3 regions of the Bradyrhizobium sp. MI1.3 genome follow, and region 3 is predicted to be linked to each of the others. Evidence: predicted binding sites of a transcription regulator. Region 3 holds the regulator's gene; each other region holds the start of a gene.
The links. The regulator PhoB, encoded in region 3, activates phosphate uptake and scavenging genes when phosphate is short. The targets are predictions, from matches to a motif close to TGTCATNNANCTGTCAT.

Region 1 (3,797 bases), on a different contig from region 3:
CTCCTACATCTTCTTCCGCGAGGTCAATCTGTCCGACAAGGAGGAGGCCGTCGGCGCGCAGGGCATTCCGCTGACGGCCGGCCGCTCGATCGCGGTCGACAAATCGCTCCACGTCTACGGCACGCCGTTTTTCATCGAAGGCGAGTTGCCGATCGATTCCGAACGCGCGAAGACGCCGTTCCATCGGTTGATGATCGCGCAGGACACCGGCTCGGCCATCATCGGTCCGGCGCGCGCCGATCTCTATTTCGGCGCGGGCCAGGAGGCCGGCCGCGTCTCCGGCCGGCTGCGCCATGCCATGCATTTCGTGATGCTGGTGCCGAAGGGTCTCGATCCCACGGCGCGTGCCGCGCGGCTGCCGGTGCCGGACCCGCGGCCGTCGGAGAAGATCGCGAAGCTGTTTCCGCAAACAGAGCCCGCGAAGGACAAGCCGGCGGCAGCCGAGGCGCAAAGCAGGAGCGAGACGGTCGCTGTCGCCGGTCCAGTCCCGCTGCCGGTGCCGCGTCCCGTGATCGAGCCGGTTCAGGAGCCGCGGCGGCCGGTGAAAAATCGTTCCCATCGGCAGCAATGAAGCGATCGTCCCGTCCGCCCGTGCTGGAGCCTCGTCCCTCGCCGCGCCGTCGCGCGCTGAGCGAAGAAGAGCGCGCGCTGTGGGATACGGTCGCAAAGCAGGTCAAGCCGCTGAGGAAGCCTCGTGCGGTGAAGGCGCAAGCTGCGCCGCGCACCGAGCCTTCCCCCGCAGCGCCCCCCACGCGGCCTGCGCCATCACCACGTCCGATTGCCGCTGCCCCGGCACTGCGTGCAGCGAAGCCGGCGGTGCCGCCGCTGGCGCCGCTCGGCAAGCGCGAGCGCACAAAGTTGTCGCGCGGGCGCAGCGAGATCGAGGCGCGGCTCGATCTGCACGGCATGACCCAGATGCGCGCGCATCGCGCACTGACCGGATTTCTGCACCGCGCTCATCATGACGGCCTGACCTTCGTGCTCGTCATCACCGGCAAGGGCCGAAGCGGCGGCGAAAGCGGCGTGCTGCGCCGCCAGGTGCCGGAATGGCTGAGCCTGCCGGAATTCCGGGCTTTTGTGGTCGGCTTTGAGGAAGCCGGTATCGGCCATGGCGGCGAGGGCGCGCTTTACGTGCGGATCAGGCGGGCGAGATTCTAACCGCGGGCTCGCTGCAACCTCTCCCGCGTGCCTTGCGGGTGAGGTTTCGGAGCCCGCGGGACGATCGTCTGCTTCACTATTCTGCTGAAGACGTAGCGACCAACCCATCACTCCCGAATGCTGCACCGCGAACGGAGGACGCCGCTCGCGGCATTCGCCTATTTGACGGCTTCCCTTTTGCCGCGCTTGCCGCTTTCGTTTCGGCCGCTTACACAGTCATGTGAACGTCATATGGCGCTGCTAGCGCAAGCGATCATTTTTGACGGCCCAAGAGAACGGCCAAGGGAGGTTTACTTGATGGCTCTTAGACACTTTGGAGCGGCTGCCGCTATTGCGCTCACGGTTGGACTATCGGCCTCGCCGGCCTTGGCCGTGACCGAAATCCAGTGGTGGCACGCGATGACCGGCGCCAACAACGACGTCATCGTCAAGCTCGCCACCGATTTTAACGCGTCGCAGAGCGACTACAAGGTGATCCCGACCTACAAGGGCAACTATCCCGATACGATGAACGCCGGCATCGCGGCGTTCCGCGCCGGCAACGCCCCGCACATCATGCAGGTGTTCGAAGTCGGCACCGCGACCATGATGGCCGCGACCGGCGCCGTGAAGCCCGTCTACAAGCTGATGGCCGACGCCGGCGAGAAGTTCGATCCCAAGATCTACCTACCCGCCATCACCGGCTATTATTCGACGTCGAAGGGCGAGATGCTCTCATTTCCCTTCAACTCGTCCTCGACCGTGATGTGGGTCAACCTCGACGAGCTGAAGAAGGCGAACGTCGAAATTCCGAAGACCTGGCCCGAAACGTTCGAGGCCGCCAAGAAGCTGAAGGCTGCCGGTCATGACACCTGCGGCTTCTCGGGCTCCTGGGTCACCTGGGTCAATCTCGAGCAGCTCTCGGCCTGGCACAACGTGCCGCTCGCCAGCAAGGCCAACGGCCTCGACGGCTTCGACACCGTGCTCGAGTTCAACGGACCGCTTCAGGTCAAGCATCTCGAAACCCTGGTCGAGCTGCAGAAGACCAAGACCTATGACTACGCAGGCCGCACCAACACCGGCGAGGGTCGCTTCACCTCCGGCGAATGCCCGATCTACCTGACCTCGTCGGCGTTCTTCGGCAACGTCAAGGCGCAGGCCAAGTTCAACTTCACCGCCGTGCCGATGCCGTATTATCCCGACGTCAAGGGCGCGCCGCAGAACTCGATCATCGGCGGCGCTTCGCTCTGGGTGATGGGCGGCAAGTCGGCCGAGGAATACAAGGGCGTCGCGAAGTTCCTGACCTTCCTCTCGGACACCGATCGCCAGGTCTATATCCACAAGGCCTCGGGCTATCTGCCGATCACCAAGGCGGCCTATGCCAAGGCGAAGGAAGAGGGCTTCTACAAGGATCAGCCCTATCTCGAAACGCCGCTGCTCGAGCTGACCAACAAGGAGCCGACCGAGAACTCGCGCGGTCTGCGCCTCGGCAACATGGTGCAGCTGCGTGACGTCTGGTCGGAAGAGATCGAGCAGGCGCTGGCCGGCAAGAAGACTGCCAAGCAGGCGCTGGATTCCGCCGTCGAGCGCGGCAACACGATGCTGCGGCAGTTCGAAAAGACCGCCGTCAAGTGAGGCAATGAGCGGCAGGCCGCGACCCGGCCTGCCGCTCTGCTGGCATCATGCAAAAGCAAGCCATTTTCCAGTCAAGGCTGTTACCGTACGCGCTGGTTGCGCCGCAGCTCGCGGTCGTCCTGATTTTCTTCTATTGGCCGGCCCTGCAGGCGGTGATCCAATCCTTCCTGCTCCAGGACGCCTTCGGTCTGTCGACCACCTTTGTCTGGTTCGAGAATTACATCGAGCTGTTCAAGGACGCAGCCTATTTCGAGGCGATCGTCCGAACGTTCTTCTTCTCGTTCGCGATCGCCGTCTCGTCGTTGTCCTTCGCGCTGCTGCTCGCCGTGATGGCGGACAAGCCGCTGCGTGGCTCGATGCTCTACCGCACGCTCCTGATCTGGCCCTATGCGGTGGCGCCGCCCGTGGTCGGCGTGCTCTGGATCTTCATGCTGCATCCCTCGCTCGGCGTGCTCTCGCGCTATCTGCGCAACATGGGCATCGACTGGAATCCGCTGCTCGACGGCGACCAGGCCGCGGCGCTGATCATCCTCGCCGCCGCGTGGAAGCAAATCTCCTATAATTTCCTGTTCTTTCTCGCCGGCCTGCAAGCGATCCCCAAGAGCGTGTTCGAGGCCGCCGCGATCGACGGCGCACGCCCGATGCGGCGGTTCTGGACCGTGACCTTCCCGCTGCTGTCGCCGACCATCTTCTTCCTGCTGGTGGTCAACATCGTCTACGCCTTCTTCGACACGTTCGGCATCATCGACACGATGACCCGCGGCGGACCCGGAACGTCGACGGTCACGCTGGTCTACAAGGTCTATTCCGACGGCCTGCTTGGCGGCAATCTCGGCAGCTCGGCGGCGCAGTCGGTGATCCTGATGGTCATGGTCATCGTGCTCACCGGAATCCAGTTCCGGTTCGTCGAACGCAAGGTGACCTACTGATGGTCGAGGAAGAGGGCTTCCGGCGCTACATCGCCCATATCATCCTCTGGATCGGGATCGCGATCGTCGCTTTCCCCGTCTACATCGCGTTCGTCG
Region 2 (3,797 bases), on a different contig from region 3:
GCACGATTCCGGCGATTAACCACGTCCGCTCGTCTGGATTGCAGGGAAGGGCGACATTCAGCCGCGCGTGGACGGTTGCAGCGGATGTGTTAGTTTCCCACATATCGAGTGGGTTCGGAGCCCCGATTGTTAGCCAAAATTTAGTCGGCAGACATCGGTATCCGAGATAGAGTTTGACGAACCGGCGGCATGGCGACCCTCATGCCGGACCGGACCAACCAACGGGAATTCGACCATGTCGGACCTAGACCGCAATTACGCTTCTCCTTTCGGCAGGGCCGCCGGGCGTGTTGACGCCGCGACGGTCGATGCCGGCCTGCGCGCCTACATGCTGCGCATCTACAACTACATGAGCATTGGCCTCGCCATCACCGGCTTGGCCGCGCTCGGCGTCTACATGGCCGCCGTGACGGATGTTCCGACCCCGGAAGCCGTCCGCGTCGGCAAGCTGTTCCTGACGCCGTTCGGCTACGCGATGTTCGTCAGCCCGCTGAAGTGGCTGTTCATGCTCGCGCCGCTCGCCATGGTGTTCGTGATCTCGGCGGGCATCAACCGTCTCGCTCCCTCGACCGCCCAGATCCTGTTCTGGGTGTTCGCGGCGCTGATGGGCGTCTCGCTGTCCTCGATCTTCCTGGTGTTCACGCACACCTCGATCGTGCGGGTGTTCTTCATCACCGCGGCGACCTTCGGCGCGCTCAGCCTCTACGGCTACACCACCAAGCGTGACATGAGCGGAATGGGTTCGTTCCTGTTCATGGGCCTGATCGGCATCGTGATCGCGAGCCTGGTAAACCTGTTCCTGGCGAGCTCGGTGCTGCAGTTCGTGGTGTCGGTGGTCGGCGTGCTGGTGTTCGCGGGCCTCACGGCCTGGGATACCCAGCGGCTGAAGAACGACTACATCTACGGCTACGCCTCGGCCGGCGGTGACATCGCAGAGCGTGCGGCCATCACCGGCGCGCTGTCGCTGTACCTGAACTTCATCAACCTGTTCACGCTGCTCCTGCAGCTCCTCGGCCAGCGCGACTAAGCGCTGAGGCGAGAGGACGGACACGAACCCCGGCCGAAAGGCCGGGGTTTTTGTTTGGGTGGGCCGGACGTCGTCATCGCCTGCCTTGTGCGCAATTGCGCACTGGGGCGGGCGATCCAGTACGCCGCAGCGGCTCTGTTCTTGCTGCACTGTTTCGGAGTACTGGATGCCCCGCCTACGCGGGGCATGACAGCGGAGAAGATGGAGGCTGCTTCGCTCGCAATGACGACGTGGGGAGGCGGTTCGCCTCTTCCAGCCGTCCCAGGAAGGCTCTAATCTTGCGGCATGTCCGCACCCGATATCAGGCCCACCATTGAGGCCGACCTTCCCGCCATCACCGCCATCTACCAGCAGGCTGTCCGCGAGGGCACCGCGACGTTCGAGCTGGAGCCGCCCGATCTCGCCGAGATGACGCGCCGCTACCGTACGCTGATCGACGGCGGCTACCCCTATTTCGTCGCCATCCTCGACGGGCGCGTCGCCGGCTACGCCTATGCCGGCGCCTACCGGCCGCGGCCGGCCTACCGCTTCACGGTCGAGAACTCGATCTATCTCGATCCGTCCTTCCACCGCCGCGGCATCGGAGCGCTCCTGCTGGAGCGGCTGATCGTCGAGTGCGAGGCGCGCGGTTTCCGCCAGATGATCGCCGTGATCGGCGATTCCGCCAATGCGGGTTCGATCGGCGTGCACAGCAAGGGCGGCTTCAAGATGATCGGCACGCATCCCAGCGTCGGGCTGAAATTCGGCCGCTGGCTGGACACGGTGATGATGCAGCGGGATCTTGGCGAGGGCGCGAAGAGCGTGCCGGGGAAGTAAGGCCCGTAGCCCGGGTGAGCGAAGCGATACCCGGGAAGGCTGCAAGCAAAGACCCGGATGTCGCTACGCTCATCCGGGCTACTGGATCCCTGCTCACACCACCGCCAATTTGCGATCGATCACCAGGAGCACGCGCTCCAGTTCGTGGCCGCGGCGCAGGATCAAGCCCGTCGCCGAGATCACGCTGTACATGCCCTGCTTGCGCGCGAGGCGCGGATCCTTCTCGATACGATAAATTGGCACTTCCGAGGCGCGGCGGAAGACCGAGAACACGGCGCGATCCCTGAGGAAGTCGATGGCATAGTCGCGCCACTCGCCGTCGGCGACCATCCGGCCGTAGAGATTGAGAATACGGTGCAGCTCGAGCCGGTTGAACGTCACGCGGCTCAGCTGCGCATTCGAAGCGGCGGGGCGCGCCGCCGCGCGCTGTTCGCTCGGATCGGCATCCTCCGACAGACTCATAGGTCGCCTCCTGTCGCATCAGCATGACCGCGTCCGCGAAGAACCGTCCCCGGAACCGCGGATCATGACAGTTGCATGATCGCGCCAACTGTTCCCCACCGCAAGGGGCCCCTGGAAGGACACTGGACCGGAGCAAACCGCCCACACGCAGCGGTGGAACTCTGTCGCGGCAAACCGTCACGGGATCGTTAGCAGGAATCATAGTGTCGCCGCTTTTCCGCCAAGCGACTGCCGCCCTGCATTGCGAAAAGACTTGTGTGCGTTGACCCGGTCCTTTCGGTTCCGGATTCCTCAGCCCCCAGCCCCCCGGGGCCGTCAGGATCGGGTCTGTTCGCACGACAAGGAGGGCCAACGCGAGTTGGTCCTTTTTTGTTTGGGTCGGTTTTGTCTGTGTCGGGATGTTTCTGCCTCGACGCATATCTCACCATCTCCGCACAAACTCTCTCCCCTCATCCTGAGGAGCCGCGAAGCGGCGTCTCGAAGGATCGAGGCCGAGCTGCCTCAGTAGGGCCTGCATGGTTCGAGACGGCGCTGACGCGCCTCCTCACCATGAGGATTGAGAGCGTGCTTGAGTCGGAAGATTCGAAGTGTGCGCGTCAGTGCAGCGACGTATACGCCGCGCCCAGCATCGGGCCCGGCTTCTCGCGGCTGCCGTCCTGAACATAGACCACGGCACCGTCGACGCCGTCGCGCGTGAGGTTCTCGATCGGCACCGTCCAGCTTTCCGGACGGCCGGTCCAGTCGCCGACCTTGAGCAGGTTGCGCACCACGTTGTGATAGATGACCTGCTGTCCACGATTTTCGCCGCGGCTGATCGCGATCGGCACCGATTTCGCAATCGAGCAGATCCAGACCTCGCCGTGGGACACGGTCGGCTCGTTGCTCGCGGCCACCGAGACGTTGATCTGCTTGCCCGCGAGCGACATCGTCACCGGCACGCTCATCACGCCCGTGCCCGTGTCGGTTTTGCCGATCGCGCTTTCGATGCCGGTGCGGTCGCTGCCGACGACATGCGTGGAGCCGTTGACCACGACCTGCGGTGTGTAGACTTCGCGATCGCCGCGCATGCGCGAATAGGCACGCTGCCGTGCAGAGAAGCGCGAATCGGCCAATGTGTCCTTCCAGCCGAGATAGTCCCAATAGTCGATCGGCATGCTCAGCGCGATGATCGAGGGATCGCGGGCGAGGTCGCCGATGATCTTGTCGGCCGGCGGGCAGGAGGAGCAGCCCTGCGAGGTAAACAATTCGACAACGGCGCGGGGATCAGCCTCGGCAGGACGGATGACGGCGACGATCGCACAGAGACCAAGAGCTCCCGACCAGAGGGCGCCGGACCAGCGTGAAACCAGATGAGAAGCCGTCATTGTTGTCATGTCGAACGCCGTACACCATTGCTCGTGAGAGGGAAATCTTACCGCCGGATGGTCACCGTAGTCTTACGGGCCTCACACTTTCGTCCGCCAAAGTAACCGTCCAAAGCGTGGGGTTCTCC
Region 3 (3,797 bases):
CTGGACCTCAATTTGCTGCGCGCCCGCGTCGGCATGGTGTTCCAGAAGCCGACGCCGTTCCCGATGACGATCTACGAGAACATCGCGTTCGGCATCCGCCTGTATGAGAAGATCTCGAAGTCCGAAATGGACGGCCGCGTCGAGAAGGCGCTGCGCGGCGGCGCGCTGTGGAACGAGGTCAAGGACAAGCTCAACGCCTCCGGCCTGTCGCTCTCCGGCGGCCAGCAGCAGCGCCTCTGCATCGCCCGCACCGTCGCGGTGCGGCCCGAGGTGATCCTGTTCGACGAACCCTGTTCGGCGCTCGACCCGATCTCGACCGCCAAGGTCGAGGAGCTGATCCAGGAGCTGTCCGAGGATTACACGATCGCGATCGTCACCCACAACATGCAGCAGGCGGCGCGCGTCTCCGACAAGACCGCCTTCATGTATCTCGGCGAGCTGATCGAGTTCGACGACACCAGCAAGATCTTCACGTCGCCGACCGACCGGCGCACGCAGGATTACATCACCGGCCGGTTCGGCTGAGGAGACGCGACATGGCTTCCGAACATACCGCAAAGGCTTTCGACACCGACCTCCAGGAACTCACCCGCCTGGTCGCCGAGATGGGCGGCATCGCCGAGCGCATGATCGTCGAGTCCGTCGACGCGCTGATCCGCCGCGACGTCCCGCTCGGCCAGCGCGTCGTCGCCATCGACACCGAGCTCGACGCGCTGCAGAAGCGCATCGAGGAGCGTGCGGTGCTCACCATCGCCCGCCGCCAGCCGATGGCGGTCGATCTGCGCGAGATCGTCGGCGCCATGCGCGTCGCGACCGATCTCGAGCGCATCGGCGACCTCGCCAAGAACATGGGCAAGCGCGTCGCGGCGCTGGAGACGGACTTCCATCCGCTCAAGCTGTTCCGCGGCCTCGAGCACATGACCGACCTCGTGCAGCAGCAGGTCAAGTCGGTGCTGGACGCCTATGCCGCGCATGATTTGCCGGCGGCGATGGCGGTGTGGAAGGGCGACGAGGAAGTCGACGCCATCTGCACCTCGCTGTTCCGCGAGCTCCTCACCTACATGATGGAGGATCCGCGCAACATCTCGTTCTGTATTCACCTGATGTTCTGCGCCAAGAACATCGAGCGGATCGGCGACCACGCCACCAACATCGCCGAGACCGTGTTCTACATGATCGAGGGCCAGGCGATCACCGACAAGCGGCCGAAGGGCGACATGACGACCTTCGCCAACACGGTACCGAACACCTGAAGACTTAAGGGAGCGACGACGCGATGGGCGCACGCATTATGGTGGTTGAGGACGAGGAAGCCCTGACCGAGCTTCTCCGCTACAACCTCGAAGGCGACGGCTATGACGTCGAGACGGTGATGCGCGGCGACGACGCCGACACCCGCCTCAAGGAGCACATCCCCGATCTGATCGTGCTCGACTGGATGCTGCCGGGCCTGTCAGGCATCGAATTGTGCCGGCGGCTTCGCACCCGTCCCGAGACCAAGCAGCTCCCGATCATCATGCTCACCGCGCGCGGTGAGGAGAGCGAGCGGGTGCGGGGTCTTGCGACCGGCGCCGACGATTACATCGTCAAGCCGTTCTCGGTGCCGGAGCTGCTGGCACGCGTGAAGGGCCTGCTGCGGCGTGCAAGCCCGGAGCGGCTCGCCACCGTGCTTGCTTTTGGCGACATCGAGCTCGACCGTGACAAGCGCCGCGTGGCGCGATCGGGCCGGCCGATCGATCTCGGTCCGACCGAATATCGCCTGCTGGAGTTCTTCCTGGAGCATCCGGGCCGGGTGTTCTCGCGCGAGCAACTGCTCGACAGCGTCTGGGGCCGCGACATCTATATCGACGAGCGTACCGTCGACGTGCATATCGGCCGCCTGCGCAAGCTGCTCAATCTCGGCCGCGAGCAAGACCCGATCCGCACCGTCCGCGGCGCCGGCTACGCGCTGGATGATCGGTTTGCGAAGGCGGAGCAGGTGTAGGGTTGCAGGCTTGTTTGTTGGCGAGCTGTCCCTGCATTCTCCGATGTCGTCCCGGACAAGCGAGCGCTGATCCGGGACCCATAACCACAGGGAGTGGTTTGGCGAAGACTCAGAGTTACCCCTTTCGCACGACTACTGCGTGCTCGGAGTATGGGTCCTGGCTTTCGCCAGGACGACACTGAAATTATTGAACTGTCTTTGCGCGACGACTTGCCCTGATTACCGCGGACCCGGCTTCACCGGTGCGCGGCGCCGATCCGACGCCGGCTGGTACGCAACACGCGAGTGCTGGGCGCAATAGGGCAGGCCGGACAGCGCCCGTCCACCGCAGAAGAAGAAGTCCGGGCTCGAGGGATCGCCGACCGGCCAGTGGCAGGTCGCCTCGTTCAATTCGAGCAGCGACAGCCGCTGGCTCATCGGCACCACGTTGTCGTAGGTGACCGGATCCGGCTCAGCCTCGACCTCGAAGGCCTGCGCCAGCGCGGTGTTGCCGCGCGAGATCGGGCGGCTCACCCGCATCATGTGCTGCGCGGGGCGCGCCTTGCGCGGCCGGGGCGCTGCCGATGATGGGCTCTTGGCGCGGCCCGAAAGACCGAGCCTGTGCACTTTGCCGATCACGGCATTGCGGGTCACATTGCCGAGCTCCGCCGCGATCTGGCTGGCCGAAAGTCCGGCCTCCCAGAGCTTTTTCAGCTGCTCGACGCGATCATCGGACCAGGTCAAAACCGTCATTGCACCCTTTCCCTCGCTGCGCGCCAGCCATCCTGGGGCCTCGCAGCGAATGCCTAAGCCTTCAAAAACCCGTGCCGCCAGAATCCCTTAAGGCTCGCCGGGCGCGTCTTGAACGCCCGAACGTTTACGCCGGTACATAAGGACTTAAAGATCAGAACCACTGCACGAGATGTCGTATCTGACAATCCAAACGCTACAATATGGCGTGACTCCCGCGCAAGAGTCCGCCGACTCGCTTCCACATGTTCCGTGGCTAAATCCCGCAAAATCGGCACCGCAAGACTACGGATTCAGCGTTTCGCGAGGCTTTCCGGGCGGCATTGACACCCGTTTCACCAGGCCTAAGATAGTCGCACGTGCCGCCCTCAAGAGGCGGCACGTTTCGTTTTCCGGGCCGGTCGATGGTGCGTTGCGTAATGCACGCTTACACCGTCCGCAACATTCAAGTGACCGTCATGACTAACAGCGCAGCGCCGCATTTGCTCCCCGTTTTCGCCAGGTCCGACCTCGGTTTCGAGCGTGGCGAAGGCTGCTGGCTGATCGCGACCAATGGCGAGCGCTATCTCGATTTCACCTCCGGGGTGGCGGTGAATGCGCTCGGCCATGCCCATCCGGCGCTGGTCGCGGCGTTGCAGGAACAGGCCACGAAGCTCTGGCACATGTCGAACCTGTTCCAGAGCCCGGACGGCGAAAAGCTTGCCGCGCGCCTGTGCAATGAAAGTTTCGCGGACTTCGTGTTCTTCTGCAATTCCGGCGCCGAAGCGCTGGAATGCGTGATCAAGGTCGTGCGCCGCTATCACGCCGCGAAGGGCCATCCAGACCGCTATCGCATGATCACCTTCGAAGGCGCCTTCCATGGCCGCACGCTGGCGACGCTGGCCGCGACGGGTTCGGCAAAATATCTCGAAGGTTTCGGCCCACCCATGGAGGGCTTCGACCAGGTTGCGCATGGCGATCTCGAGGCAGTGAAAAAGGCGATCGGTCCGCAGACCGCCGGCATCCTGATCGAGCCGATCCAGGGCGAGGGCGGTGTGCGTTCGGCAACGCCTGCCTTCCTGAGGGCGTTGCGCCAGCTCTGCGA

Region 1: ugpB (sn-glycerol-3-phosphate ABC transporter substrate-binding protein UgpB) is a predicted target of PhoB. The motif match lies at 1,373-1,389, and genes of this name have one in related genera.
Region 2: AC0L3A_RS25475 (DUF2794 domain-containing protein) is a predicted target of PhoB. The motif match lies at 2,370-2,386, and genes of this name have one in related genera.

The regions. Positions count from the first base shown of each region.
Region 1 is NZ_JBVVPQ010000037.1:30,588-34,384, forward strand. It holds gene mltA (murein transglycosylase A) at 1-571, shown strand, start outside; gene AC0L3A_RS24930 (Smr/MutS family protein) at 568-1,158, shown strand; gene ugpB (sn-glycerol-3-phosphate ABC transporter substrate-binding protein UgpB) at 1,456-2,772, shown strand; gene ugpA (sn-glycerol-3-phosphate ABC transporter permease UgpA) at 2,820-3,701, shown strand; gene ugpE (sn-glycerol-3-phosphate ABC transporter permease UgpE) at 3,701-3,797, shown strand, end outside.
Region 2 is NZ_JBVVPQ010000038.1:63,447-67,243, forward strand. It holds gene AC0L3A_RS25465 (Bax inhibitor-1/YccA family protein) at 236-1,027, shown strand; gene AC0L3A_RS25470 (GNAT family N-acetyltransferase) at 1,313-1,843, shown strand; gene AC0L3A_RS25475 (DUF2794 domain-containing protein) at 1,937-2,305, opposite strand; gene AC0L3A_RS25480 (DUF1223 domain-containing protein) at 2,902-3,678, opposite strand.
Region 3 is NZ_JBVVPQ010000036.1:72,587-76,383, forward strand. It holds gene pstB (phosphate ABC transporter ATP-binding protein PstB) at 1-525, shown strand, start outside; gene phoU (phosphate signaling complex protein PhoU) at 537-1,253, shown strand; gene phoB (phosphate regulon transcriptional regulator PhoB) at 1,277-1,984, shown strand; gene AC0L3A_RS24765 (GcrA family cell cycle regulator) at 2,204-2,716, opposite strand; gene AC0L3A_RS24770 (aspartate aminotransferase family protein) at 3,172-3,797, shown strand, end outside.